DNA from 4 places in the Exiguobacterium sp. E4787 genome. Region 4 is predicted to be linked to each of the others. Evidence: riboswitches for the same ligand, from Rfam matches in the RefSeq annotation. Region 4 holds a riboswitch; each other region holds the start of a gene.
What was found. A riboswitch is a leader RNA that binds a small molecule or an ion and turns the genes downstream of it on or off. The one in region 4 is predicted to bind S-adenosylmethionine.
Positions count from the first base shown of each region.

Region 1: it holds a riboswitch for S-adenosylmethionine, as region 4 does, so the genes downstream of both, msrA (peptide-methionine (S)-S-oxide reductase MsrA) here and KNP80_RS10115 (aminotransferase class I/II-fold pyridoxal phosphate-dependent enzyme) in region 4, are expected to answer to the same signal.
Region 2: it holds a riboswitch for S-adenosylmethionine, as region 4 does, so the genes downstream of both, metK (methionine adenosyltransferase) here and KNP80_RS10115 (aminotransferase class I/II-fold pyridoxal phosphate-dependent enzyme) in region 4, are expected to answer to the same signal.
Region 3: it holds a riboswitch for S-adenosylmethionine, as region 4 does, so the genes downstream of both, KNP80_RS05135 (2,3-diketo-5-methylthiopentyl-1-phosphate enolase) here and KNP80_RS10115 (aminotransferase class I/II-fold pyridoxal phosphate-dependent enzyme) in region 4, are expected to answer to the same signal.

Region 1 is NZ_JACSLY010000001.1:26,112-33,587, reverse strand. It holds gene KNP80_RS00195 (SDR family NAD(P)-dependent oxidoreductase) at 1-456, shown strand, start outside; gene KNP80_RS00190 (HD domain-containing protein) at 569-1,423, shown strand; gene KNP80_RS00185 (sodium:calcium antiporter) at 1,631-2,632, shown strand; gene KNP80_RS00180 (bifunctional glycosyltransferase family 2/GtrA family protein) at 2,735-3,796, shown strand; gene KNP80_RS00175 (3'-5' exonuclease) at 3,840-4,406, opposite strand; gene KNP80_RS00170 (four-helix bundle copper-binding protein) at 4,472-4,804, opposite strand; tRNA gene KNP80_RS00165 (tRNA-Ala) at 4,920-4,992, opposite strand; gene KNP80_RS00160 (GRP family sugar transporter) at 5,127-5,990, shown strand; gene msrA (peptide-methionine (S)-S-oxide reductase MsrA) at 6,020-6,532, opposite strand; SAM riboswitch class I at 6,597-6,697, opposite strand; gene KNP80_RS00150 (hypothetical protein) at 6,742-6,903, opposite strand; gene KNP80_RS00145 (amidase family protein) at 7,015-7,476, shown strand, end outside.
Region 2 is NZ_JACSLY010000001.1:398,119-405,594, reverse strand. It holds gene KNP80_RS02090 (iron-containing alcohol dehydrogenase) at 1-723, shown strand, start outside; gene KNP80_RS02085 (glucose-6-phosphate isomerase) at 831-2,183, shown strand; gene ytkD (RNA deprotection pyrophosphohydrolase) at 2,282-2,755, shown strand; gene KNP80_RS02075 (alpha/beta hydrolase family protein) at 2,736-3,491, shown strand; gene pckA (phosphoenolpyruvate carboxykinase (ATP)) at 3,527-5,098, opposite strand; SAM riboswitch class I at 5,414-5,533, shown strand; gene metK (methionine adenosyltransferase) at 5,666-6,874, shown strand; gene KNP80_RS02060 (hypothetical protein) at 6,914-7,411, opposite strand.
Region 3 is NZ_JACSLY010000003.1:50,401-57,876, reverse strand. It holds gene pta (phosphate acetyltransferase) at 1-976, shown strand, start outside; gene KNP80_RS05170 (rhodanese-like domain-containing protein) at 1,153-1,452, shown strand; gene KNP80_RS05165 (hypothetical protein) at 1,428-1,616, shown strand; gene folE2 (GTP cyclohydrolase FolE2) at 1,654-2,562, opposite strand; gene KNP80_RS05155 (TerC family protein) at 2,819-3,652, shown strand; gene KNP80_RS05150 (1,2-dihydroxy-3-keto-5-methylthiopentene dioxygenase) at 3,690-4,223, opposite strand; gene KNP80_RS05145 (methylthioribulose 1-phosphate dehydratase) at 4,237-4,854, opposite strand; gene KNP80_RS05140 (2-hydroxy-3-keto-5-methylthiopentenyl-1-phosphate phosphatase) at 4,851-5,501, opposite strand; gene KNP80_RS05135 (2,3-diketo-5-methylthiopentyl-1-phosphate enolase) at 5,498-6,655, opposite strand; SAM riboswitch class I at 6,725-6,826, opposite strand; SAM riboswitch class I at 7,032-7,134, shown strand; gene mtnK (S-methyl-5-thioribose kinase) at 7,216-7,476, shown strand, end outside.
Region 4 is NZ_JACSLY010000008.1:40,117-47,592, forward strand. It holds gene KNP80_RS10095 (glutamine synthetase family protein) at 1-1,206, shown strand, start outside; gene KNP80_RS10100 (peptide MFS transporter) at 1,256-2,749, opposite strand; gene KNP80_RS10105 (MDR family MFS transporter) at 2,894-4,138, opposite strand; gene KNP80_RS10110 (AI-2E family transporter) at 4,404-5,504, opposite strand; SAM riboswitch class I at 5,678-5,778, shown strand; gene KNP80_RS10115 (aminotransferase class I/II-fold pyridoxal phosphate-dependent enzyme) at 5,856-7,031, shown strand; gene KNP80_RS10120 (iron-containing alcohol dehydrogenase) at 7,028-7,476, shown strand, end outside.

The DNA of each region.
Region 1 (7,476 bases), on a different contig from region 4:
CCAATGGCTGAACTTGACGTCGAGACGTTCAAGCAGGTGATTGACGTCAACCTCGTCGGGACGTTCGCTTGTGCCAAGGCGTTCTTAACGTTGAACGAGAAAGCTGAATATGGCCGCATCATCAACCTGGCCTCGACGCGCTCCCTTCAAAACGAACCAGATTGGGAAGCGTACGGCGCGTCCAAAGGCGGCATCGTATCATTGACCCAATCGATGGCGGTCTCGCTCGCGGAACGCCCGATCACGGTGAATGCGATTAGTCCCGGTTGGATCCACACGTCGGACGAGTCGCTCCGTGACATCGATCATGCGCAACATCCGTCGGGCCGGGTCGGGAAACCGGATGATATCGTCCGTGCGGTCGCCTATTTGATTGATGAACAGAACGATTTCGTCAACGGGCATAACCTCGTCGTTGACGGCGGGATGACGAAGAAGATGATTTATGAGCCGTAATTCGTCTAACCGGGACCATTACCCTATGTTTTAACAACAGATGTGAGTAGATAGGACTAGGCACGGGTAAAGGATGGGGACGCTTTATCAACCCATTGAAGGAGGAATCGCCGTGCACCAGTTGATTGAAGAGGCACTCCGATTCGCGGCCGTCCGACACGACGGACAGTTTCGAAAAGGAACGAATATTCCCTACTTGACCCATCCCGTCGCCGTGTCGATGTTGCTCGTCGAAGACCGGCAACCGGTCCCGGTCGTGGCGGCCGGCCTGCTCCACGATTTGCTTGAAGACACGTTGACGACACCTGAAGAGATCGAGGAACGATTCGGAAGCGAAGTGAGACGACTCGTCGAAGCAGTGTCCGAACCCGGGAAGCACCTGTCATGGGAAGAGCGGAAACGGATGACGGTTCAACACGTCCAGACGATGCAGTATGATGAAGTGGCGCTCTTGGCGGCGGACAAGTTACATAACCTTCGTTCGATTCGACTCGACGTCGAGTCTGCCGGGAGACAAGTGTGGGACCGGTTCAGACGACCGCTCCGCGACCAGTCATGGTATTATCACGAACTGCTCCAAGCGTTCCGACCGTTTAGACAGACGACGACGCTCATCGAGTCATTCGAGACCGAGCTGAACTTATTGTTTTACGGCGTCGCCGACGAGCGGTTCGAGAAACTCGGGAAATTGTTTGATGTCATACAGCACGGATTTCACGAAGAGGACTGGCTTCAAGAGACGACGACGCTCTGTCATACCGCCTATGAGTTACACGAGGCAATGCGCGAAGGCTATCGCCACGGCACGGACGTCAATCAACCGGAGCTCGACGGCTTGTCCGCACAATTGAAAGAAGCGGGGCTTTGGAAACCGTTGCCGCTCCCGATACTCCAAGCGATTGATGAACTGTCTTACCGGACGGCGATGCCAGTCGATGACGTCGTCGCCCATTTAAGGGTCAATTGATTGTCAAATGAATTGTAACGTGATATATTCGTCGTGAACATAAGAGGGGGAGTAGCGACCACAGCTGTGGTCGATGGGTCGTCATTACGGTGCAACGCACTCGGTCCATCGAGCTTCTTACCAAGTCCGCAAGACCTTTTTATGGATGCTTTTTCGGCGTCCATAAAAAGGTCTTTTTGAATTCACGAAAAGGGGAGATTTATTCAAATGGTATTTATTTATTTCATCTTGGCCGCTGCCATCACCGTGTATGCCGCCATGAAACTCTCGACTTACGCTGACGTCATCAGTGAGAAGTCGACGATGAGCGGGATGCTCGTCGGGACCGTGTTACTAGCCGGTGCAACCTCGCTGCCGGAAGTGACGACAAGCGTCTCGGCCGTCATGATCAACAACCCGGACATCGCCATCGGGAACATGCTCGGGTCGAACTTGTTCAACATCTTCATCTTGGCGATGTTCGATCTCTTCTATCGTCAGAAACGCTTGTTCAATGAAGCGAGCCGAGATCATCTCTATACGGCCGGTCTCGGTCTCATGTTGACGCTCGTCACGATGATTGCACTGATCGTCCGCATCGATTTCACGATTCTCGGCATCGGGATTGATGCCCTATTGATTGCGGCATTGTACGGAATCGGGATTTACTATATCGGGAAACGACCGCAACAACCCGCCGTTGAGCGCGAAGCTGCCCATGAGGCCGTACAAGAAGTCGGCGCCAGTGCGACGAGTTCGATTACGGTCAAACGTGCGGTCATCGGCTTCATCATCGCCGCACTCGTCATCATGGCGGCCGGGACAGCTCTCTCGGTGCTAGGTGATCAAATCGCCGTCGTCACGGGCCTCGGTTCGAGCTTCGTCGGTAGCTTCTTGATTGCCGCGACGACCTCGCTCCCGGAAGCGGTCGCCGTCTTCGTCGCCTTGAAGCTTGGAAACGTCAACTTGGCGTTCGGTTCGATTTTAGGAAGCAACATCTTTAACATGCTCATCATCGCCATGTCGGACGTGTTTTACCGCAACGGTTCGATTTTGGCCGACGTGTCGGCGTCTCACTTGGTGACAGCGATTGGGATTACCATCTTGTCGGTACTCGTCATGTATACGCTCCTTCGTAAAGACGTGACGTCGAAACTGCGTTACATCTTGCCGTCAGTGCTCGTCGTGCTCGTCTACTTCGCTTCGTCTTACTTCATCTTCATCGGTTAATCTGGCACGGTGTCTTCCGAGACACCGTGTTTTTTGTTTACCTTGATTCGAGGAATCACTTTTCATCGTCTAGGGTATAGAAGGAGGGAAGGAGGGGTGGCGATGCAAATGCACTCTGTGGAACGTCTAGATGAGTATGTCGTCGTGATTCCGGCCTATAATCCGGATCAAGCGCTCGTCACACTTGTCCGCGAGCTGAAAGCGACCGGGTTTGTCCATGTCATTGTCGTCAACGATGGAAGTGTTGAGACGTCCCTGCCTGTATTTGAGGAGGCCGGGAAGTGGGTGACGTCCGTCCTCGTCCATGAGCGGAATCAAGGCAAGGGCGCAGCATTGAAGACGGGGATTCGTCACGTCGTCGAACAGTTCCCGGGCACGCACGGGGTCATCACCGTCGATGCCGATGGACAACACCTGCCGGAAGATGTCCGCCATGTATATGAGGCGGGGCTTCATTGGCCACATCATCTGGTCATGGGTTGCCGTGATTTCTCGGGGGCGCACATCCCGTTTCGGAGCCGATTCGGGAATCAAATGACACGAGGAGTCATGCTCGTCGGCAGCGGGCTTCGACTGAAAGACACCCAAACCGGTCTACGGGCCGTTCCGTTGCGCTATGCGGAACAGTTGCTCGACGTGCCCGGGAACCGCTATGAGTTCGAGATGAACATGTTGACGTTCACGAAACGTTGGCAAGTCCCGATTCAACAGATTCCGATTCAAACCGTGTATGTGGCCGAGAACGCCTCATCCCATTTTCGTCCGGTCATCGACTCGATTCTGATTTATCGCATGTTTTTAGCCTATTCGTTATCCTCGGTCGCCTCATTTTTATTAGATATCGGCGCCTATGCCTTTTTCATCATTTTATTGAATCCGTGGTTCGAGACGACCCATGTCTTAATTGCGACGGTATTGGCCCGCATCATCTCGTCCTTATTCAATTACGTGGTGAATCGAAAAGTCGTGTTCGACTCGAAAGCGAGACGGGCGATGCCGAAATACTTCGGTCTCGTCGGCTTGCAGATGGCGTTGTCGGCCGGTCTCGTCTATGTATTGTTCCTGTTGTTTCGGGACGGGGAAGTATGGATTAAAGTGTTTGTCGACAGCCTTTTGTTCGTCGTCAGTTATTACATCCAAAAAAGATGGATCTTTAAACGCTAACAGGCCAAGACGATCGTCTTGGCCTGTCTGACGTACATTTCGATTAATAGGCAAGCTTCCCGAGCTTGACCGATGTAAAGCGGTGCAGTTCACGCGGGTCATGTATCCCGGTCTTCTGCATCATATCGCGCATGAGCAATGCGCAGACGCGGGCATCTTCAGCCGCATCGTGATGGATGAACGGGACGTTCAAATATTCCGCCATCGTATTCAGCTTGTGATTCGGCAGTCCAGGATACAGTTTTCTCGACAGCTTGACGGTACAGCCGTACTCGATCGTCGGAAACGTATATAAATCATATTTGGCGATTGCTTTCTTGAAAGCGCCCATATCAAATGAGGCATTGTGCGCCATGACGAGGTCGACATCCCGCAGCGTCGGATAGAGCTGTTCAAGCACCTCGGGTAAGGCTGGGGCGTCCCAGACGTCGCTCGGCCGGATGCCGTGGACGCGGATATTGCCTGCGTCAAAGTCTTCTTCTGGATTGACGAGTAGTTGGTTCGTCTCGATGATTTCACCGTCGACGAGTAGGCTCCAGCCGACAGAGCAGATGCTGCGACTATCGCGGTTGGCCGTCTCGACGTCGATGGCAAGAATTGAATATGACATAATCGGTCCCTTTCTCATAAAACAAGTATAAAAAAAGTCTAACATATCGTTAGACTAAAAAGCGATTATGCGGCCACGAGGTTGCGACACGCCTCTGCGCAGCGGAGACACGCTTCGGAACAACGTTGGCAATGGTCATGCAAGTGGCGGCCACATTCGACGGCGCACGTGTCGCACACCTGGGCGCAGAGTGCAGCAATCGGTTTGGTGAAAGCCGAATCGGTCTCGAGCGCGTTCAAGGCGAGCGCACACACTTCCGAACATTCTTTCGTCAGCCGGATACACTCGGCGACCATCAATAAATCCTCTTCTTGTAAACATTTTGAGAAACAGTGATTGCTTGCCCGCATACAGTCGATGACGGCTAAAATGGTCTCTTCGACAGAGGCACGATCCATAGTAAGTCCCCCTTAGAATAATGATGTCTTACAATCATTACCCGCTACCAGGTGACTTAAACCGGGCGGAGACGCAAAAAAAAGTCACCCCTCAAATGAGTGGTGACTTCCATAATGGAGCATAGCGGGCTCGAACCGCTGACCTCCACGCTGCCAGCGTGGCGCTCTCCCAGCTGAGCTAATGCCCCGTTCGAAAATTATTATATCATCCTAGTAAAACATTTGGCAATGGATATTTTTAAATTTTTTCGAACAAAGTTTAATCGTGCGTAAACGTGGGAAAATCATTGGTAATGTTATTCTACGAAAGCAGGTGTTATCTATGGAAATGATTTTACTCGCACTCTTACCTGCCTTGATGTGGGGGAGTATCCCGCTCATCGTGTCGAAAGTCGGTGGTAAGCCGATTCAACAGTTAATCGGGACGACGATTGGAGCGATGGTGATGGCGGTCATCATCGCACTCGTATTCAATCCGGAGTTCACGACGCTAGCAATCGTGACCGGCTTCATCTCCGGTGTGTTCTGGGCACTCGGGCAATATTTACAGTTCCAATCGTTCCAAATTTTAAGTGTATCGAAAGCGATGCCGATCAGCACCGGTATGCAACTCGTCGGGACGTCCTTGTTCGGCGTCATCGTGCTCGGTGATTGGCAGACGTCGACCGAGTTATGGCTCGGTTTTTCTGCGCTCGTGTTGATTATCATCGGGGCGGCACTGACGTCATATCAGCAGAACAAAGACGGCGACAGTAGCGGGGCCTTGAAGAAAGGCTTGCTCGTCCTGCTCGTGTCGAGTATCGGTTATGTGACGTATGCCGTCTTGACGAACTATTTCGAGGTCGACGGCATCACGGCCATCTTGCCGCAATCGGTCGGGATGTTCATCGCAGCGCTCTTGTTCAGCTTGCGCGAGAAAGATGTCAAGAAGTTCGACCCGAAGACGTTCAAAAACATCTTGGCCGGTCTCGCCTGGGGGATTGGGAACTTCGGGCTGTTCGTGTCGAGCGGTGAGGTCGGCATCGCGACGTCGTTCGCCTTGTCGCAATTGAACGTCGTCGTGGCGACGCTCGGTGGGATTTATCTATTGAAAGAAGAGAAGACGACGAAAGAACGGGTCTTCGTCTTTATGGGAATCGGGCTCATCGTCGTGGCCGGATTCATGCTCGGGATTGCGAAAAGCTAAAAAGACGGGTCAGACGACCCGTCTTTTGTTTACCAGGCTTGCTCGATGAATGCGTCGCGCCCAGATTTCTTCCGGTCCTCTTTATAGTGGGCCGGATTTTTTTTATGGAAGTCTTGATGGTATTCCTCGGCCGGATAGAACGTGTCGGCCGGTAGAATCTTCGTGACGATTGGCTGTTTGAATCGTCCGCTCGCCGCGAGCGCGTCGCGACTCTGCTCTGCTTTCACGCGTTGTTCTTCAGTATGATAGAAGATGGCCGGCGCATATTGGCTGCCGCGGTCTTGGAACTGGCCGCCGTCATCGGTCGGATCGGTCTGAATCCAATATAGTTCGAGCAGGCGCTCATAAACGAACAGCGTCGGGTCGAACGTGATCTCGACGACCTCATAATGTCCCGTCGTCCCTGTTTTCACTTGTTCATACGTCGGGTCATCGACGTGACCTCCCGTATAACCGGATACGATTGACTCGATGCCAGGTTGCTCCTCGAACGGCGTCACCATGCACCAAAAACAGCCGCCTGCGAATGTTGCTTTTTCCATTAGTAAGTCCCCCTCGATCAATTTTCCCAAAAAAAGCGCTCATGTCATCGACATGAGCGCTCTGTCATATCGGCCAAGGCACATGCCTTGCTGGAAGTAGCACCTTGCCGAAGCAGGTTGCTGTGAAGTCATAGAGCCAGGTCTCTCGTTCACTCAAGATATCGATATGTAGTTGGTGAGAGCATCATACCATCAGATTTGAAGCGGCGTCAACGGTTTGGTTTGCGTCGAAGTTGGAACAAGGTGGCGCCGAGAATCAAGATGACGAGGACGATGGAGAGCGGTAGCGTATACGGAGCGTCCCCGGCATATAGCTGTAAGAAGAACAAGGCAAAGACGGACAATAAGACGAGTACGTACGAACGATTCATAGTAACCTCCCTTTTCTTTCAGTGTACCAAGTTACATATTCGTTGGCGAACGAAAACAGGAAATCATCTGGAGATAGCGAATACCATCGAGTGACCAAAGGAGGAATCTATATGACTGAACCAAACACATGTTTCGAACTCGATATCGAGACCGCCCAGCGCGGATATAAAGAAGGAACGTTCACGGCGCGTGACGTGACGGCCTACTATTTGACACGGATCGCCCAGTTGAACGACAAGCTGAGAGCGGTCATTCAAGTGAACCCGGACGCCTTGTTCGAGGCCGAGGCGGCCGACCGGGCGTTTCGACGAGGTGACCGCTTGCCGTTGCTCGGCATCCCGGTGTTGATTAAAGACAATGTCGAGACGGCGGGATTGATGAAGACGACGGCCGGGGCCGTCGCCCTCGCGCATCACTTCGCCGGCCGGGACGCCCATCTCGTTCAAAGCCTGCGCGCGAATGGGGCCATCATCCTCGGAAAAGCGAACTTATCCGAATGGGCCAACTTTTTGACTGAGGGCATGCCGAACGGCTGGAGTGGGGTTGGTGGCCAGACGCTCAATCCATATGGG
Region 2 (7,476 bases), on a different contig from region 4:
AACTCGGGCTCGGTCATCACGAACTGGGAGACGCAAGAGAAGTATGGTTGGGGTCACCCGCTCGTCTATCCGACGTTCTCGATTCTCGATCCGCGTTATACGGTATCGGTACCGAAAGATCAAACGATTTACGGCATCGTCGACATGATGAGCCATTGCTTCGAGCAATACTTCCACCCGAACCATGCGCCGGTCCAAGAGCGTATGACGGAAGGCGTGTTGAAAGCGGTCGTCGAATCGGCACCGAAACTCGTCAATGACTTGGAGAACGTCGACTTGCGCGCCATCATCTTGTTCGCTGGAACAATCGCCTTGAACGGTGTGCTCCAAATGGGCGCCTCGGGCGACTGGGCGTCACACAACATCGAGCATGCGGTCTCGGCTGTCCATGACATCCCACACGCAGGCGGACTCGCAATCTTGTTCCCGCGCTGGATGGAGCACGTGCTTGAAGAAGACAACGCCGCTCGCTTTGCACGCCTCGGGACGGAAGTGTTCAACGTTGAACCGGCCGGTAACGATCTTGAGACGGCGAAACGGACGATTGCAGCTGTCCGCGCCTTCTTCGACGAGCTCGGTGCACCAAGCTCACTCCGTGACTATGACATCGATGAATCGACATTTGACGCCATCCTCGACTCGGCGATGAAACGAGGCGCATTCGGTCGCTTCCGTACGCTTGAACGTGAAGACGTGGCAGCAATTCTTGAATTAAGCAAATAAGGCGATTTGATGCCTATTTTGCAATAATGATTGAACGAATCCGACGTTTCCGTTTATGATGGGTCATGTATGGCTCGTCAATGAGCGATTTATAAGGAGGAAATGACATGTCAACTGTACGTTTCGATTATTCAAACGCCCTGTCTTTCGTCGGGGAACACGAAGTCAATCAATTGCAAGAAACCGTGAAAGCAATGCATTCGGTCATTCACGACCGCAGCGGGGCAGGTAGCGATTTCCTTGGGTGGGTCGACCTTCCAACAAACTACGATACGGATGAGTTTGCTCGCATCAAAGCGGCTGCGGAACGAATCCGCGAAAACTCGGACGTCCTCGTCGTCGTCGGAATCGGTGGATCATACCTCGGCGCACGCGCGGCAATCGAGATGCTCCAACATTCATTCTTCAACGTGTTAACTAAGGAAGAACGCAACGCACCACAAGTCTTCTTCGCCGGCCACAACATCTCGTCGACATACTTGACGGAGTTGCTCCACGTGCTCGAAGGCAAGGACGTCTCAGTCAACGTCATCTCGAAATCGGGAACGACGACTGAACCGGCCATCGCGTTCCGTGTCCTCAAACAGTTTATGGAAGACAAGTATGGTCAAGATGGCGCACGTGAACGTATTTATGCGACGACAGACCGTGCCCGTGGCGCCTTGAAGACGCTCGCGGATGCAGAAGGCTACGAGACGTTCGTGATTCCAGATGACGTTGGAGGTCGCTTCTCGGTGCTCACACCGGTCGGACTCCTTCCGATTGCAGCAGCAGGCATCGACATCGATGCCCTCATGGAAGGTGCTCGCGATGCCCAAACGGCATACTCGTCTCCGAACTTGGCTGACAACGAAGCGTACCAGTACGCGGTCGTCCGTAACGCCTTGTATGCGAAAGGCAAGTCAATCGAGTTGCTCGTCAACTACGAACCAGCCTTGCATTATGTATCGGAGTGGTGGAAACAGCTTTATGGCGAGTCAGAAGGAAAAGACAACAAAGGGATTTTCCCGGCGGCGGTCGACTTCTCGACGGATCTCCACTCGATGGGACAATACATTCAGGAAGGTCGTCGTGACTTGTTCGAGACGGTTATCCGTGTCACGAACGTCCGTCACGCGATGAACGTGCCGGAAGATTCACAAGACCTCGATGGCTTGAATTTCCTCGCTGGTGAGACGATTCAATTCGTCAACGACAAGGCGGCTGAAGGAACACTCCTCGCCCACACTGACGGAGAAGTCCCGAACCTCGTCGTCGAATTGCCAGAGATGACGCCGTACCACCTCGGTTACTTGTTCTACTTCTTCGAGAAGGCATGCGCGATGAGCGGATACATTCTCGGAGTGAATCCGTTCAACCAACCAGGCGTTGAAGCGTATAAAGCGAACATGTTCGCGTTGCTTGGAAAACCAGGTTACGAAGAGCAAAAAGCTGAGCTTGAAAAGCGCTTGAACCAATAATTTTGAGTAGGTCCGCTCCGGCGGGCCTATTTTTTTGTTTGAAACTAGTGGAAGACAAGGTAAAGTGAGAGTAGACAGGGGAAAGAAAGGGATGGACTATGTTGACATTCACGGACTACTATCACAATAAAGTCGAGTTGAGCTTTGCGCACTATCCATTTTCGGATACGCCGCTCCACGTCTGGGTCGTCGCTCGCTATGAAAATCAATGGGTACTGACGAAGCATAAACAGCGTGGGCTCGAGTTTCCGGGTGGGAAAGTTGAACCCGGCGAACACGAGGATGATGCTGCGATTCGGGAAGTGTATGAAGAGACGGGCGGTGTCGTGAAGACGCTCCATTATCTCGGCCAATATCGCGTGCTCGGGCGCGGCGACACGGTCATTAAAAATATTTATTTCGCCGAAATCGAACGTTTCGACGATCATCCGGCGGTCGACGAGACCGATGGGGCCGTCCTTATGAAGGAATTGCCGACGAATCTGCTCCGCAACAATCGGTACAGCTTCATGATGAAAGACCGGGTGCTACCGGAAACGATGAAGGTGCTCTATGAAAAACAATTGGTTTGACAAGGTCGAGGTCCTGCCGCCATATGCCGGTTACCCGGTCCATCGTGGCTGGTATGCGACGCGTGACGGTGAGGACGTCGTCGCCTATACGATCACACCGAAACGGCCGAACGGACACGTCTTGTTCTATCTACGCGGCGGAACAGGACGCATCGGGGATGTGCGTTTGCCCCGGTTGATGCAGTTCGCTGCCAAAGGTTTTCATGTCGTAGCGCCTGTTTACCGGGGTAACCATGGCGGAAGCGGGAAAGAGGACTTCGGTGGCGCCGATTTAGAGGACGTCCTGTCTCTCTACGATCGCGTCCGTCGAACGGATACGTTCATTCATGCCCTTGGTTTCTCGCGCGGGGGCATGATGGCGTTGTCGCTCGCCGCGGAACGACCGCTCACGTCCGTCACGTCATGGGCGGGTGTGACCAATCTCGAGTGGACGTATGAAGAACAGCGTTCGATGCGGAAGATGTTGCGCCGTATGACCGGGGGCGACCCGGAAGCGGCACGTGCAGCTTATGTCGAGCGCTCGCCGCTCTACAAGGAATGGGATGCACCGACGTTGTTGATTCACGGCACCGATGATGAACAAGTCCGCCTGCGCCATGCGACGGCGGTCGCGGAACGGATGGGGGAGCGGGCCGAACTTTGGGTCGTCCCGTTCGCCCATCAACTCCCGTTTTGGGAAAAATGGAAGACGACCGATGCGGCGATGGACTGGATGCTCGCCAACTCAAAAAAATGAGACGACTGCCGAATCGGCAATCGTCTCATTTTTCGTTATACGATGATTGGTCCGGCCGCAACGACCGCCTCACTCGCTTTCGTGAATCGTTTGAAATTGTCCTGGAACTTCCGGGCGAGCGCCGTTGCCTCGGCATCGTAGCGCGCTCCGTCTTTCCATGTGTCCCGCGGATTGAGCACGTCGCCTGGCACGCCATCAATGTGGCGTGGAATCTCGACATTGAAAATGTCGTGGCGCGTCGTCTCGACGTCACGCAATTTGCCGTTGACCGCCGCGTTCACCATCGCCCGTGTATAGGCGAGCTTCATCCGTGATCCTTCTCCGTACGCGCCCCCGGTCCAACCCGTGTTGACGAGATAGACGTCGACGTCGTGCTTCTCAATCAGCGTACCGAGCATGTCCGCATAGCGCTCCGGTGCGAGTGGCAAGAACGGTGACCCGAAGCAGGTCGAGAACGTCGCCTGTGGTTCAGTGACGCCGCGCTCCGTGCCGGCGAGTTTTGACGTATACCCTGACAAGAAGTGGTACATCGCCTGCTCTTTCGTCAATTTGCTGATTGGAGGCAATACCCCGTATGCATCGGCCGTCAAGAAGACGATCGTGTTCGGATGACCGGCCCGTGACGGAAGCATCGCGTTATCGATGAATTGAATCGGATAGGCGGCCCGTGTGTTCTCGGTGAGCGAGATATTCTTATAATCCGGTGCCCGGTTCTCGTCCAAGACGACGTTCTCAATCAATGAGCCGAAACGGATGGCATCGTAGATTTCCGGCTCGTTCTCGCGCGACAAATTGATCGTCTTCGCGTAGCAACCGCCCTCGATATTGAAGACGCCGTCGGGTGACCAACCGTGCTCGTCATCCCCAATCAAATGACGTTCCGGGTCGGCCGACAGTGTCGTCTTCCCAGTTCCCGATAGACCGAAGAAGAGGGCCGTCTCGCCGGCGTCCGATACGTTTGCCGAGCAGTGCATCGATAACACATGTTGTTCCGGCAACAAGAAGTTCATGACCGAGAAAATCGATTTTTTAATCTCGCCGCCGTATTCTGTTCCCCCGATCAGAATGGTCCGCTTGGCGAATGAGACGAGAATAAACGTTTCGGAGTTCGTCCCGTCGACGACTGGGTCGGCCTTATAACTCGGTGCATAGATGACCGTGAATGGCTCGAAGGCACCTTTCGTCGGCCATTCGCGCAAGAACAACTGTTTGGCGAACAAGTTGTGCCACGCGTATTCCGTGATGGCACGGACCGGGAGCGTATAGTGCTCGTCTGCCCCTGCAGACGCCTCGAGATAATAAAGCTTGTCTTTCGTTTCGAGGTGCGTCAACACTTTGTCGAGCAGCGCGGTGAACTTCTCTTCCGCGATCGGTTGGTTGACCGGACCCCAGTCTACTAAATGGTTGCTGACTTCATCTTGCACGACGAATTTGTCTTTCGGTGACCGTCCTGTGAATTTCCCAGTACTGACCGATAAAGCCCCGTCTTTCGTCAGTACGCCCTCACCGTTGTGAATGGCTTCTTCCACCAGTTCTGGAACCGTCAAGTTCCGCATCATGTCGGCACCTTTAATTAATTCTTCGATTTTCAGGAGCGTTGTAGCCATCCTGAATCCCACCTTTCCCCTAAATAGATGTGGATGAAATCCGCATACTTCCGCGTTTAATCAGTATGACGTTTTTATTATATGTGACATACTAATCAAAGACAAGCATTTTTTACCCTTTAAAGTAAGCGCTTTCTTACATTGTCATTCTAACATATTCTGTACCAGGTCATAGTACAAAAACCAAAACGGACAAAAAAATGTTTGATATTTCACAAACATAACTATTTGACCGTTTGTGAAAAGTTTGACGAATTCGGTCGATACGCTTGACAGAACGGGGTGTCATTTATATGATGGTCTTCGTAACGGATACTCTTATTCTGAGCGGTGGAGGGAACAAGGCCCTACGAAGCCCAGCAACCGTCCGATTTTTCATTGTTATTCGGAAAAGGTGCTATCCTGAAGCGAAGCGTAAGCTTCGAACGATAAGAGGGTAAGGAAGAACGATTCAACCTTTCCCATTTGAACATGGCGAGAGGTTTTTTTCATTACCGTCCCAAAGCAACGCGTAAGGGGAACGAGTACCGTCCACACATCACCCTTTATTATAGGAGGTTTTTCGAAATGGCAAACTTGAACCGTCGACTTTTCACTTCGGAGTCCGTCACGGAAGGACATCCGGATAAAATTTGTGACCAAATCTCAGATGCGATTTTGGATGCAATTTTAGCTGAAGATCCAAACGCCCGCGTTGCGGCTGAGACGTCTGTCACAACAGGTCTCGTGCTCGTAGCAGGTGAAATCACAACATCAACTTACGTGGATATCCCGAAAGTTGTTCGTGAAACTGTTCGTGAGATCGGCTACACACGTGCGAAATATGGTTTCGATGCAGAGACTTGTGCAGTCCTCACATCGATCGATGAGCAATCGGTAGACATCGCGCAAGGTGTTGACCAAGCGCTCGAAGCTCGTGAAGGACAAATGACTGAAGAAGAAATCGATGCGATCGGTGCTGGTGACCAAGGTCTCATGTTCGGTTACGCAACAAAAGAGACGCCGGAACTCATGCCGCTCCCGATTTCACTCGCTCACAAATTGTCACGTCGTTTGGCAGAAGTTCGTAAAAACGGCACGCTCGCTTACCTTCGCCCAGACGGTAAGACACAAGTGACAGTCGAATACGACGAAGCGAACAACCCAGTTCGCATCGACACAATCGTCATCTCGACACAACACGCAGAAGACATCACGCTCGAGCAAATCCAAGCTGATTTGAAAAAGCACGTCATCGATGCAGTCATCCCGGCTGAACTCATCGACGCGGAAACAAAATACTTCATCAACCCGACTGGCCGCTTCGTAATCGGTGGACCACAAGGGGATGCAGGCCTTACAGGACGCAAAATCATCGTCGATACGTACGGTGGATACGCACGTCACGGCGGCGGCGCGTTCTCAGGTAAAGATCCTACCAAAGTTGACCGTTCAGCAGCATATGCAGCTCGTTACGTGGCGAAAAACCTCGTCGCAGCGGGACTCGCTGACAAAGCAGAAGTTCAACTTGCTTACGCAATCGGTGTTGCTCACCCGGTATCGATTGCGGTCGATACGTTCGGCACAGGCAAATTGAGCGAGACTGAGCTCGTCGAACTCGTTCGTGAGAACTTCGACCTCCGTCCGGCGGGTATCATCAAGATGCTCGACCTTCGTCGCCCAATCTACAAGCAGACAGCAGCTTACGGCCACTTCGGTCGTACAGACGTGGAACTCCCATGGGAGCAAACGGATAAAGCGGCAGTGCTCGAAGAAGGCGCGAAACGCTTCGCATAAGCATAGAAAAACGACCTTTCACTCGAAAGGTCGTTTTCTTTAGGTTTGCGGCTTATGTTCAGTTGTCGTGTTCTCTTTGCCAAGTGCCGTATCTTTCGCTTCGACGACTTTCTCGCCGATTGATTGTAAATCCGATTTCGCTTCTTGCGCCGTCCCGACGACTTTGTTCACGTCTTGTTTGACCGTATCAACTTCACCGGCGACTTTTTCATAGACGTTTTGCACGTCGGTCGCGACGTCTTGAATGACCTCGGTCGCTGCTTTCACTTGACCGATGACCTGTGACGCCGTTCCGGCCGGGTCTTGCTTGACCGTATCGACGAGACCGCCGACCGATGACTTCGCGCTCGAGAACGACTGTTTCGTGTTCTCACGGTTCGACGTGCTAAGTAAGGCGAGCAGGCCGCCGACGAGGGCGCCGAGGAGCATCCCGGTCACGACTGTGATTTTTGGACCTCCTGTGCTCGTTTGTTCAAACTGACGGTTCGGATGATTGGATTGCTCGACTTGTGGGTCATGCTGCAATTTCGGTTCCATGATAACACTCCTTTTTGTAAGTTGGCATTGATACTCTTATACCCGACACAAAATGGAAAATAACG
Region 3 (7,476 bases), on a different contig from region 4:
CACGTTGAAACAAAAAGTCAGCCCGATTCGCCCGACCATCGTCTTAGCGGAAGGGATCGATGAGCGCGTCCTCGGCGCAGCCGTTCGTTTGAAACAGGACGGTATGGTCGAACCAATCGTTGTCGGACCAAAAGCTGAAATCGATGCGGTCGCAGCAAAACACGGCTTTGATATCTCAAACTTGACGCAGTATGACCCAGCGACATACGAAGACATCGACACACTCGTCGAGTCGTTCGTCGAGCGCCGCAAAGGCAAAGCGACACCGGAACAAGCACGTGAGTTGTTGACGTCAGATGTGAACTACTTCGGAACGATGCTCGTCCACACAGGAAAAGCAGAAGGTCTCGTCTCAGGCGCGATGCATGCGACGGCCGACACGGTTCGTCCGGCCCTTCAAATCATCAAGATGCAAACAGGCATCAAAAAGACGTCAGGCGTCTTCATCATGGTACGCGACGACGAGCAGTACGTCTTCTCGGACTGCGCGATCAACATCGCACCGGATGCGGCTGACCTCGCCGAGAACGCCTACTTGTCAGCGTTGACAGCGAAGACGTTCGGCATCGAGCCGCAAGTCGCGCTTCTCAGCTTCTCGACAAAAGGCTCAGCGAAGTCGCCAGAGACAGAAAAAGTCATCGAAGCGACACGTCTCGCCAAAGAGAAGGCACCGAACCTTCCGATCGACGGCGAACTTCAATTCGATGCGGCGTTCGTTCCGAGCGTAGCGGCGAAGAAAGCACCAGGCTCTGAAGTAGCCGGAAATGCGAACGTGTTCGTCTTCCCAAGCCTAGAAGCCGGAAACATCGGCTACAAGATGGTTCAACGTTTCGGTGGATTCGAAGCGATCGGACCGATCCTTCAAGGTCTCAATAAACCGGTCAACGACTTGTCGCGCGGCTGTAACGAAGAGGACGTCTACAAATTGACGCTCATCACAGCGGCACAAGCCATCGACGAGCGCAACGAAGCGTAAGTCGCGAGCATCCTTCCTGAGCGGAGGATGCTTTTTTTGTGGTCACATTGTAAAGGATTTGAGGAATGAGAGAGAGAAAGCTGGGATTGTGATAAAGCACGACAATCAATTGGAGTTTCTCTGAACGAAAACTGAGGTAAACTAGTAGGGGACAACACATTTAAGGGGGAACCAGCATGCAAAGCATCCATGCAACTGAATTACGCGAAAAGCTCGAGAACGGCGAATCGCTCCATATTATCGACGTGCGCGAACAAGACGAGTACGATGCGGGCCACATCCCGCACGTGCCGCTCTATCCGCTGTCTGAATTCCCAGAGGTGGCGGACAAGCTCGCAAAAGACAACGTCTATTACGTGATCTGTCGTGGAGGAGTCCGCAGTCAGACGGCGGGTGATTATTTGGAGTCGGAAGGCTATAAGGTCGTCAACGTCGAAGGTGGCATGCTCGCATGGGACGGCGACATCGAGGCGTGATGCTCGACAATCCATGGGTCGTCATTCCGCTGTTGATCGCGCTCTATTTGACCGTCTATACGTTCGTCAAACGAGTCGATAGCGATAAATGGCGGCTCGTCTGGGCCGTCTGGCTCATCGTCATCGTCATGTTGTTGACGATTCGGCTCGTCCAAAGTCTATAGAAAAACGAGTGAGGCCCGCAAAGGCTTCACTCGTTTTTTAGTTGTCGCGCTTATCGAAAGTGATTGAAGCGATCGCATCGTGTTGGTGAATCGACTCTTCGTTGCGGCATTCGACGAAGAAATTGACGACTTGTTTCATTTCGTACAAATCAGCTGCGATCAAGCGGACCATATCTTCCACGAAACGTGGGTTTTCATACGCGATTTCCGTCGCACGTTTTTCATCCGGACGTTTGAGGACAGGATGAAGCGGAGCCGATGCGTTCGACTCGGCTGCCTCAAGAAGTGCGAGACGCCAGTCAAAGCCGTCAAGTGATGCTTCGTCGAGACCGGCTTCGATTGTAATGTAACCACGTTGGTTGTGGGCGCTGTACTCGCTGATTTCTTTCGAGCATGGGCAAAGTGTCGTCACGTTGATGACGAGACCGACTGTCACGCTAGCCATGCCTGTCTCGAGGTTGTACGTCACGTTGTGCATGACGTCCGCGTTCATGAGACCGCTGAGACCTGTGGCTGGTGCTTTCCGGCTGAAGAACCATGGGTAACGGACCGTCAATTGGCCTTCCGTCTGTTCCATACGCTCGGCGAGTTCTTGTGCGAACTCGATGAGCGAGCGGTTCGATAACGTCCAACCTTGTGTGTGGTACGCGTCGAGCTGTTCAGTGAGACGTGACATGTTGATGCCTTTACGGTCTTGGACGAGCGAAGTCGTCAACTCGAACGTGGCGACCGTCGCTTGGATGCCGTCTGGCGTCTCAATGTTGACAGGGTGTTTGACGTTTGAGATGCCGACGCTGTCGAGCGCGAACAAGAAGTTTTTAGGTGTATTTTGTAGATCGACCATTTGTTCTTTTTCAGTCGGCTTCGTGCCTTTGATGGGCGGGACCGAACCGAATAATTTATGTCGTTCTGCTTTAGTAGGTAAAGCGACATGGCTTGTAGACATAATCGGATTCTCCTTTTTTGAGAGGGCAAATGACTGCCACTCGTTCTTGTTAGGATTTTATCACGAAATGTACATCAACCGGGTACCATTTTGCTCTCTGAACATGCTTTGAACGTGCTCGTGAATAAAAAAACTTCAGCAATTGAAGAAAAGAAGATTGATTTCGATATGAATCGGGAATAAAATGTTCCTGTGAACTTAAAAAATAGATCACTGTTAAATATGAAGGAACACAACAAAAAAGGGGATGTTTTTAATGGATTGGCAGTTAATTCTGCAGTACGCCTGGATCATCGTCGTACTCGTCGGTCTCGAGGGGCTACTTTCTGCAGACAACGCGCTCGTCTTGGCGGTCATGGTCAAGCACTTGCCGCGGACAGAACAGAAGAAGGCACTATTTTACGGATTACTTGGAGCGTTCGTTTTCCGCTTCATCGCCTTGTTCTTGATCTCATTCTTGATCAACGTCTGGCAAGTCCAGGCGCTCGGTGCGCTTTACTTGATCGGAATGAGCGCACGACATCTGTATATGACCTATAAGGCTCGTAAAACGGAGCCGAAACAAGATCTCGCTGCTGAGGCGAAAGAAGAGACGGCTGTCACAGAGAAGCCGGTCACGAAGAAAGAGTTCTGGTTGACGGTTGCGAAAGTCGAGTTTGCTGATATCGCCTTCGCGGTCGATTCGATTCTCGCAGCGGTCGCGCTCGCGGTCAGCTTGCCGCCGCTCGGTCTCGGTGAAATCGGTGGGATCGACTCTGGTCAGTTCTTCGTCGTCTTGACAGGTGGACTCATCGGGGTCATCTTGATGCGTTTCGCTGCTCGAATTTTCGTCAAGCTGTTGCATCAACGTCCGACACTTGAGACAGCCGCCTTCATCATCGTCGGCTGGGTCGGTGTGAAGTTGACGGTGCTCGTCCTTGAACACCCTGGCTTCAAGGAATTGATTGCCGGTACACCGTTCGCGTTCATGGGTCTTCCGGACGGCTTCGTCCACTCGACGGCGTGGACCGTGTTCTTCTGGTCGGTCATGGTCGGTATCGCGGTATGGGGTTGGTTCTCTTCAAAACCGACAGCCGCTGCCAAACATTAAAAAAATGGTCTCTCGCCTTTGAGCGAGAGACCATTTTTCATGCGGTCACGTCTTGTTTCTCGTAAATCGGCACCCAGCCCTCTGTCGTCACGAAGATGCGGACGGCGACGACTTTGCGGTCGTCTTGGAGCGTGAAGTAGTGGCGCGTGTTCACCGGCACCGAGATGAGGTCGCCGGGGTTGAGCTCGATGTTGAAGTAGCCACGCTCGGCGTCATCGATGGCGAAGATGCCATGGCCGCTGACGATGAAGCGGACCTCGTCATCCGTATGATGGTGCTCCTTTTGGAAGTTGACGAGCAATTCGTCCAAGTTCGGCGTCGCGTCTGACAATGAGATGACGTCTGCCGTCTCATAGCCGCGGCGCTCCGATACATCACGAATCTCGTCACGGAACGTCGACAAGATCGCTTGTTTGTCCTCGTCCGTCAACTGATAGTTCTCTTGCAGGTTTTCCGGGAGCTTTGTGATGTCCCACTGCTCATATAAAATCCCGCGAGACTCTAAAAAGGCGCTCACTTCAGTTTGATCGACGTAACGCTCTTCGGTTTGTTGGAAATAGACAGTTGCCATGGTTGGTTCCTCCTTATGAATGGACGCCTAGGGCGCGTAGTTTTAATGTATAGCTGAACAAGAACTCGTAAGCCTCTAAATAGCGTTTGGCCGCGGCCGGGGTCTCGCCCCAGACGGTGATGCCGTGATTGCGAATGAGGACGGCACCGGCGTTTGCGTGAATGTGAGGGGCGAAAGCGGCCGCAAGAGTCGGAATGTCCGCATGGTTCTCGATAATCGGTACGCGGACGACCGCATCCTCGTCCCAGAAGCCGAGCGCTTTGATGATTTCTTGACCGGTGAAGACGACTTCGCCGGTGGCGGCATGGAGCTCGGAGATGACATTATTGTCGACCGTATGGACATGGAGCGAACACGTCGCATCCGTCCGATTGAACACTTCGACATGTAGCAGCGTCTCGGCGGATGGTTTTCCTGTCTGTTCGCCGATTAAGCGTCCGCCCGCATCGACATGAACAAAGTCGTCTGGCGTTCGTTTCCGTTTATCGCGTCCACTCGCCGTGACGAGAAATTCGAGCGGGTCGTCAGAGACGCGAATCGCCAAATTCCCACTCGTTCCGGGGAACCAGTCGCGGGCGGCGAGTTCGTCTTTAATCTCGGCCAGTTCAAGCCAACGTGCCGTAAGGCTCATACGGCCACCTCCTTCAAGTGATGGGTGATGTCGTCAAACGTCTCGAACGGGGCGTAACGGATGCCTGCGTCTTCGCAGAGCGTGATGAGTTGACCTCGGGCGTAGACGAAGTCGGCACGCTTCGCGACCTCGAAGTCGGTCACCGAGTCGCCGATGACGATTAAGCGGTCGGCGGGATTGACGATGCGGCGAGCGAGCGTCGGCTTGCAACAGCCGCAATCGTTCGTGCACTGTTCGTCGCAAGCGTGCGACCACGTGACGGTTACCGTCTCAGCAGAGAAGTCGGCGACGTTGCAGTAGATATGCTCGGGGTCGACGTGGCCTGCTAAAATTGGATGGACGAAAAAGTCCATCCCGCCGCTGACGACGTCAAACTTCCAGCCGTGGGCCCGAACTTGTTCTAAAAATGCCGGGAACCCTTGGCGGAGCGTGATCCGCTCCAACAAATAATCACGGTAAGCCGGGGCAGCCGCGCTCGGCAATAGTTGAAACAGTTGACCGACGCCGGAGCGGATTGAAATCCGTTGTTCGAGGACCGCATCTTTCAACTCGACCCAAGCCGGCGGGGCGAACGCTTTCATCAAGGCGATGATATTGTCTTCCACCGTGATCGTCCCGTCGAAGTCGCACAGGATATGGATCGTCATCGCGACGCCCACGCCTTTAACGCGGTATCGAGTTCGTCCGTCTGTCCTTCGGTGTGACCGAGGACGTGAGCGATGGCTTGGCGGAAAGCACGGGCCCCGGCGGCTGCACCGTCCGGGTGACCATGAATGCCACCGCCGGCGTTGATGACGACATCTGTCCCGAAATCACGAATGATATCGGCGACAAGCCCCGGATGAATCCCAGCTGACGGGACCGGTAAAATTGGTTTCGACCAATGCGGTTCGGCGCTCAAGTCACGAATCGCGAACGCCTTGTCCCGTGGTGTCGCGAGCGAACCGTACGGAGACGGGAAGAGCGTCAAATCGGCCCCGGCGAGGCGTGGGAGTTTACCGAGTAAGAGCGAATGACTGATGGACCCGGTCAAGGCGCCGGCAAAGGCCGGGTGAGCCAAAATCGGCACACGGATGTCTGGGTCGTTCGCAAGTTCGCGCAGTGCGTCAAGACCGTACGTATAGACGTTGAATAGAAGCGCCGTCGCACCGGCCTCAATCAGCCGGAGTGCCTGGTCGCGCAGAGCGAACACAGGACCGCTCAACGTGATGGCATAGAGGACACGCTTCCCGGTCGCCTCAAAGTGCGCTTGAATGACGGCCGCTCCGATGCGGGCCCGTTCGAGCGATGGGGTGAGCGGGTTGTCGTATAAAATTTCGTCGTCTTTGACGATATCGATGCCTCCGGCAAACTGATCGCGGAGTTGCTGCTCGAGAAACGCGAGGTCACGGCCGATGACACCTTTGAAGATGCTCATGACGAGCGGGCGATCATGGACACCGAGCAAATCGCGAATCCCTTCGACGCCGAACTTGGCGCCTTTGAAATGAGGCGCGAGCGTCTCGGGCAACGTCAAATCGATTAACCGGATTGAATCGTCGAGGGACAGTTTCCCGAACGTCGTCGTCAAGATGGATGAAAAGTCAGGGCTGACATTATGTAACGGGTAGCGGATCGTGAAGCGGCTCGTCGTATCCGTATGTGTGGTCGACACGACCTCACCCCGGTACGCCTGTAACTGCTCTTGCTCTAAGTGAGGCAGCTCCGTCCAAGTACCGACGGTCAGCTCGAGGGCGATTTTGTCGGCGACGGTCGCGACCGCGTCCGTTCGTTTGATTTCATATGTGGCAGTGATACTCATATGGTTCCTCCTTCCAGGCAAACAAAAAATGACCCCATGCCGAGGCAAGAGGTCATCATAAAAAATGAACTCTTATCTCTCAGCTTTCGCTGCAAGAATTAGCACCGTGCCATCTCTGGTCGGTTGCTGCGACATCATCGGGCTCGTCCCTCCGTCTGCTCTTGATAAGAATGTGATTTGAAGTTGTGAAATTTAATTGAATTTTTGCACAGAATCGTCACGTCGTCAATTCCTTTTTTTCCAAAAAAAATATTTTGGGGAGTTGTTTCCATATATGCACAAAAAAAGACGGAGGTGCACGGAGAAAATGACGTTGACAATTGTGACGTCAAGTCCGTAATATTCATCACATAAGTTCACCGAATCGAATAAACCACTCTTATCGCGAGTTGGCAGAGGGAATTGGCCCGATGACGCCGCAGCAACCGACCACTAGGCACGGTGCTACATCCACCAGACGAATGTCTGACAGATGAGAGGAACAACCATTTTGGCTGTGCCTCTTTCTCGCGGAGAAAGGGGCTTTTTTTGTGGGCAACTTACAGGAAGGGGAAAACATCATGTCATATCAACCATTTACAGAACAGACCGTCGTCGAGCACGTCCGTCAACTAGGATACTTGCAAGACGGAATCGCCGAGTGTGAGGAAATCGGGGACGGTAATTTGAATCTCGTGTTTCGGATTCGCCAAGGCGAACAGCGCCTAATCGTCAAACAGGCGCTCCCATACGCCAAAGTTGTCGGCGAGAGCTGGCCGCTTACGCTCGAACGGGCATGGATTGAACAGTTGGCACTCCGTGAGTTTGCGAACGTGGCGCCG
Region 4 (7,476 bases):
ATCCACATGTACTTCTCCGACGTGCTTGGAGACTTGAAGCTACTGACTCTCTCTGCAAAATTGTTGCCGGAAGTCTTTGAAGGGAAGACGATGTTTGACGGTTCATCCATCGCCGGTTTTTCTTCCATCAAAAACTCAGACCTATTCTTGAGACCGGATTTAGATTGTCCACGCTACGAGCAGGATGGGGACGAGAGCATTCTCGCCTTCTTCTGTGACGTCTGCACACCGGACGGCGAACGTTACGAGTTCGACCCGCGCAACGTCTTGAAAGATGCCCTCGAGCGGGCTGCACGTGACGGCTACTCGATTTTCGTCGGCGCCGAGCCAGAATTCTTCATCTTCGACGAGAATGGTGAATTTTACGATGAGGCGGGTTACTTCTCGACACGTTCGGAAGACAAAGGGTATGAGGTCCGCCAACATATCGCCAACCGCTTGAGCGAAGTCGGGTTCAACATCGAGGCGGTCCACCACGAAGTCGCACCGGCCCAGCACGAAATCGGGATCAAATATGATGACGCGCTCCACACGGCCGACAACATCCAGTTCTTCAAAGAAATCGTTCAATTGGCAGCCCAAGAGAAAGGTGCAAAAGTATCGTTCTTGCCGAAACCGCTCCGTGACGTGAACGGTTCGGGGATGCACCTCAACATCTCGGTATGGAAGAACGACAAGGACGGCAACCCGACGGTGAACGCATTCGAAGAGCCGGAGTCAGACTACGGTCTATCGCTCACGGCCCGTCACTTCATCGAAGGGATTCTGAAGCATGCCCGCGCGACGGCCATCTTCACGAACCCGCTCCCAGAGTCGTATGAGCGTCTCGTGCCAGGTTTCGAGGCACCGGTTAACATCTGTTGGAGCCCGTCGAACCGCAGTTCGATGATTCGGATCCCGGCGTCACGTGGAAGCGCGACGCGCGTCGAAGTCCGTAACCCAGACCCGAGTGCGAACCCGTACTTCGCGCTTGCGGCATTGATTTATGCCGGACTCGAGGGCATCGAGCAACAGCTCGAGCCGTCGGCACCGAACGAGGACGACTTGTTCGAGTACTCGGCGAAGCAAATCGAGAGCCAAGGCATCTCGTCACTCCCGGCGACGTTCCATGAGTCAATTCAATCGCTCAAGTCGGACCGGTTCCATGATTACTTCAACCATGACTTGATTGACCGCTACTTGTCGCTCATCCAAGTCCGTAAATAAGCAACGTATACAAAAGCCCATTCCTCGGCCGAGGAATGGGCTTTTACGCTTAATGAATCCCGCGCATATACTTTTTGATGACCGGGGCGAGAGCGAACAAAATCATACTGAGTACAATCGCTGCTCCACCGATAATCCCGAAGTAGAGCATCTCGTTCTCTGGTGAATAGAAACGAACGAGCTGGGCGTTAATCCCTTGTGCCGCCGCGTTCGACAAGAACCAGAGTGACATCGTCTGGGCCGAGAAGGCGGCCGGGGCGAGTTTCGTCGTCGCCGACAGACCGACCGGCGACAGGCTGAGCTCACCGAGCACGACGATGAAGTAACTGAGGACGAGCCAGAGCGGGTTGACGAGCGTGTCGGGGCCACCGAAGTAGGCCGGGAGCAAGATCACCAAGAAACTTAACCCTGCGAACAAAATCCCGAAGGCAAACTTCGTCGGGATGCTCGGCTCACGGTCACCGAGTCGGACCCAAAGCCATGCGAACACCGGAGCGAGCATGATGATGAATAACGGGTTGAGCGACTGGAACCAGGCAGGTGACAGCGTGAACCCTAAAAATTCAAGGTCGGTCCGCTTATCGGCATAGCTGGCCAAAATCGTCGCGCCTTGCTCTTGAATCGCCCAGAACATGACCGAGGCGATGAAGAGCGGGATATAGGCGATAATCCGTGACCGCTCGACTTCCGTCGTTTTCGGGCTACGATACATGACGATGAAATAAATCGTCGGAATCGCGATCCCGAACACACCGACGAGACCGATGAACGTGTTAATCGTGAACAATCCTTGTGGAATCAAGACAGCCAACAGACCACCGATGAGGACGACTGCGATCGTCGTATACTTGATCGCGTTTTTCTTTTCAGACGGCGTCAACGGGTTCGGTACGTATGAACCGGCGAGACCGAGATTCTTTTTCTTCGTGACCATGAAGACGACGAGACCGATGAACATCCCGACCGCGGCGAGGGCGAAGCCCCAATGGAAGCCATAACTCTTTTGAACCCCACCGACGATCAAAGGCGAGATGAAGGCACCGAGGTTGATCCCCATATAGAAGATACTGAACCCGGCGTCACGACGACGGTCCGTCTCATTGTACAGGTCACCGACGATACTCGAGACGTTCGGTTTTAAGAGACCGGTCCCGATGACGATCAACGCCATCGAGATGAACAAGAACGTCAGGCTACCAGGAATCGACAGTACGATATGACCGAGCATGATGAACACACCGCCGAAGAAGACGGACCGGGACGTCCCGAACACACGGTCAGCGAGCCATCCCCCGATGACCCCCGACATGTAGACGAGTGCGCCATACACCGACATGATGGACAAGGCGACGTTCTGGTCGAGACCGAGACCGCCATCTGATACCTCGTAATACATGTAGAAGACGAGGATGGCACGCATCCCGTAATACGAGAACCGTTCCCAAAACTCAGTGAAGAATAGCGTGAACAACCCTTTAGGCTGTCCGAAAAAACCTTTTTGTGGCACGCTGTCCACAATTTTCTGTTTATCGATCCTTTCCATGAAAGATCCCTCCTTAACCGTATTATCATAAAAAGAATCATTATGTTTGTAAAGAATAATAGAAGCAAATATTCAAAATTTAACGAATTTGCAACGAATTAAAAAATCACACTAAACGACTAGGTTCAGTGTGATTTATATAGGTCAAGCCGTCTTTTGTTTCGCTTCGGCCGCACTGACGCGACGTCCGAGCTGCCAGTAGATGAGGCCTGACACACAGCTGGCCGCCCCGACGAGGATTAAGGCGATATGACCGGCCCGCTGATCGAAGAATAGGCTCGCCATGATTGGAGCCGTCACCCCGCCGATCAACCATTGGATACTGGCGGCCCCGTTATAGGCCCCACGCATATTCTCCGGAGCGATCAAGGCGATGAACGTCTGTTGGACCGGGGACATGATCATCTCACCGAGCGTATAGAACGCGTATACCGCGAGCAAGACGCTGACGAGGACGAGGTACGGTGTCCCGAGGGAGTAGAGGAGACGCGGCATGACCGCAATCAGGATCATGCCGACCCCGAAGATGGTCGCCCCGGCGAGCATGACGTTGCCGAACGGCTTGCGCCCGAGTTTCGAGGCAATCGGGAACTGGAACAACACGACCATGATACCGTTCAAGGCGAGCATATAGGCGAACGGGTTCTCACGGTCAGTGAACGACGGCATCGACTCACGCAAGAACAGCGGCAGCATGCTCTCGATGAGCGAGAAGCCCATCGAGATGAACACACCGGCGAAGATGAAGACGAGGAAGACCTTGTCGTTATAGAACACCCGTAGCACGTCTCGGTTCGACGGCGTGTCGGCCTCAGTTGTCTCCGGGAGCGACTCCCGGATGAAGCGGCCGAGGACGAGCGCATAAAGGATAAAGACGAATGACGCCGAGAAGAAGATATACTGCCGGTCGATGAACAGGACGGCACTGCCGAGGAGCGGACCGAGCGCAGCCCCGATGTTATGGCCCATCCGCAACAGGCCGAACGCCTCGTTCATCTGTTCAGGTTCGGTCACGTCCGCCACCATCGCGCTCGCGGCCGGATGGAACAACGAGTTCGTCAAGCCGAGCATGGCGTTCAAAAGGAGGAGCGGCCAAAACGTCTCGGCGAACGCGAAACCTACGAGCGCGAGCGCATCGCCGAGGATGGCGATCATCATGATCGGTTTGCGGCCATACAAATCCGCGAGCCGTCCGCCGACGACCGAACCGATGAGGGCCATGATTGGACCGGTCGCCATGATGACACCGACCTGGATATAACTGTCGAGCTTGTCACTGTAATAGAGGACGAGGAACGGCGCGATCATGAACATCATGACGCCGGTGATCGTCTCCCCGAGGAAACGGATCCAAATATTGCGGTCGAGTCGTTTGAGTGATTGAATCATTAGGTTCACCTGCTTTAATTATTGGAATGAAAAAAGGGACGCAACATGCACAAAGGCATACGCGTCCCTACGATCTTAGACATGCCTCGGAAGGCAGGGGAACGTCACGGATTCAAATCACGGAGAGGCGCCTGCCGGTCAATATGGACTTGGACGTGCGAGCGTTGAATGACTGACATCGGTACCTCTCCTTTCTGCATTGGACTGTCTTCTCTTCAAGATTATGATATTTCTGTGAAATGTGTCAACCTAAATCGTCAATGTGTCATAACAATTCATTCAAGTTCTTGCGACTGAGCCGGTAGTCGATCAAGCGCGAGAACACGACTTGAATCATCGCCGTGACCGGCACGCTGATGAACATTCCGACGAGGCCGAACAGGCTGCCGCCGATGATGATCGACGTGATGACCCAGAACGGCGTGATGCCGACGCTGTCGCCGAGAATCTTTGGCCCGAGCCAGAGTCCGTCGAATTGTTGCAACAAGAAGATGAACAAGAGGACGATGAGCGCCGTGAACGGGTCATAGAAGTAAGTGATGATGAACGCCGGGATAATCCCGAGCAGCGGCCCGACGTACGGGATGAAGTTCAAGACACCGACGATGACGCCGAGCAGAAGCGCGTATGGCGCACCGATAATCAACAGACCGGCGACGGCCAGCACCCCGATGATGAGGCAGTCGAGCGACTTCCCGATGATATAGCGTTTGAAGATATAATCCATCTCTTGGAAGATGTCGATCGTCGTCTTGGCTGACGCGACCGGGAACATCGCATACAACAGCCGCTTGAACATGCGGGCAAAAATCTCTTTGTCTTTTAAAAGATAAATCGAGATGACGATCCCAATCAAGAAGTTAATGAGCGTCATCGTGAAGCTCGACACGTAGCTGACCGACGACAAGACGGCCGTCTCGACCCAGCCCGAGTAGCGCTCCTCGAACCGGCTGAAATCGATGGCCTGGGCGACTGTCGCGTTATACTCTTTCAAATACGTGTTCAACTGTGAGAGATACCCGTCAATCTGACGGATGTAGGACGGGAGTTCCTCGATGAGCGAGGCGAGGCTCGAATAAATGCGTGGGAACAGTGTCACCGCAGAGATGACGAGAATCCCGATAAAAATGATATAGACGATCAGCAAGCCTTGATATCGTTTTAGTTGAAACCGTTCTTCTATATAGGACAGGACGGTATTCAGGAGCAGCGCGATGGCGATTCCCATAATAATCGGCGTCAGCAACTGGAACGTATAATGCATCATCTGCGAAATCGTATCCGGTTCGCTGATGACTTTCCAGAGCACGAGCAAGATCAGGCCGATCACGCTCAACTTCCAAATCAATTGACGGTTTAGTTCCAATGGTCCATCCCCTCATGTTTTAAATTTTGTAGAATAACGTTCACTTTCACTATGAACGTTTTTTTATCGGGATTCAAGAGGACATGCTCTTTTTCAAAAAAGGATTGACAAGATTGGTAACGTTTGGTTAACTAAGTGACATATTACAAAAAGACAAATCGCATATAAAACACTTTCTATCAAGAGAAGCGGAGGGACTGGCCCGATGAAGCTTCAGCAACAGATTGTTTCAATACTGTGCTAATTCCAGCAAGGTGACCTTGAGAGATGGAAAGGTGGTTGTTTGAATACGTCCGTATCTCGACACCCCTTTCCTCGGAAAGGGGTGTTTTTTGCATAGGAGGACTATTCATGACTGACAGACGCTCACATCTACTTAAAACGTTACCACCTCAACATTTCGTCGGACTCGCGAACGAGGTGGCCGAACTCGAACAAGCCGGCCGCGACATCATCCGACTCGGACAAGGGACGCCTGACCTGCCGACGCCTGAGCCGATCTGTGACGCGCTTCAGACGGCGCTCCTCGACGCCTCGACCCATCAATACGGTCCGTTCCGCGGTCAGGCCCGCCTGAAGCAAGCAGTGGCGACGTTCTATTTGAATGAGTATGGAGTCGAACTTGATCCCGAGACAGAAGTAGCGATTCTCATCGGCTCAAAATCAGGTCTCATCACGTTGCCGCAATGCGTACTCGAACCTGGCGACGGGATTTTGCTACCGAATCCCGGCTATCCTGATTACATCTCGGGGGCACGCCTCGCCGGTGCCGTCGTCCGTGACCTCGTCCTCCGGGAAGAGAACGGCTTCTTGCCGGACTATGAGACGCTCGATACGCAAGAGGCAAGACTCATGTATTTAAACTACCCGAGCAATCCGACCGGAGCCGTCGCCTCACCCGCTTTCTTTGACGATACCGTCCGTTTCGCCCGGGAGCGGGACTTGATGGTCGTCCACGATTTCGCATACGGCAGCATCGGATTCGATGGACATGTCCCGCCGAGTTTCCTGCAGGCGGAAGGGGCGAAAGAAGTGGGCATCGAGGTATATACGATGTCGAAAGCGTTCAACATGTCCGGTTGGCGCGTCGCCTTCGCCGTCGGGAACGCGGACATCATCGAGGCGATCAACACGTATCAGGACCACGTCCACGTCAGCGTGTTCTCGGCCATCCAGGCGGCGGCCGTCGCCGCACTCGAGGCGCCCCGTACTATTCGCGATGACTTGGCACGACTGTACGAGGCACGGCGTGATCGCCTGATCGACGGGTTGAACCGGGCCGGCTGGGCCGTCGAACCGCCGGAAGGCTCGTTCTTCGTCTGGGCGAAAGTGCCTGAGGGTGATGCCAAGTCGTTCTCGCGGAAACTGCTGCATGAAGCCGGTGTCGCCGTCACCCCGGGCTATTTCTTCGGCTCGGAAGGGAACGGATACGTCCGCTTCGGCCTCGTCTCACCGGAACCGAAGATTGACGAGGCCGTCGAACGAATCGAGCGGTTGTTTGCCGCCTATGAGGAGGTGCGGGCATGATTCGTCAGGCCGTCCTTGAATATGACCACGCCGATGACGCGCTCGACCGTCTCGATGACTTAGTCGACGGCCGACGTGCCCACGTCCTGCACGGTCAGAACGGATATGGCATCGTTCGGGAAATCGATCCGGGAATCGCGGACTATCCGGCAACAAGGTTCAGCGGGGAGTGCACGGACTCGGAAGTCGAACGGCTCAAACCGTTTGACGCCGACGTGTTAATCGCCATCGGCGGCGGCAAGCTCGTCGATACGGCCAAACTTGTCGCCTATCAACGGAACGTCCCGCTCATCGTCGTCCCAACGCTCGCCTCCAACTGTGCGGCGTTCACACCGCTCAGCGTCGTCTATCAGGAGGACGGGAGCTACGACCGCTACGACATGTTCCGCGTCGTCATCGAACGGGTCATCGTCGACTCACGGGTCATCTCTCGCTCACCATATGA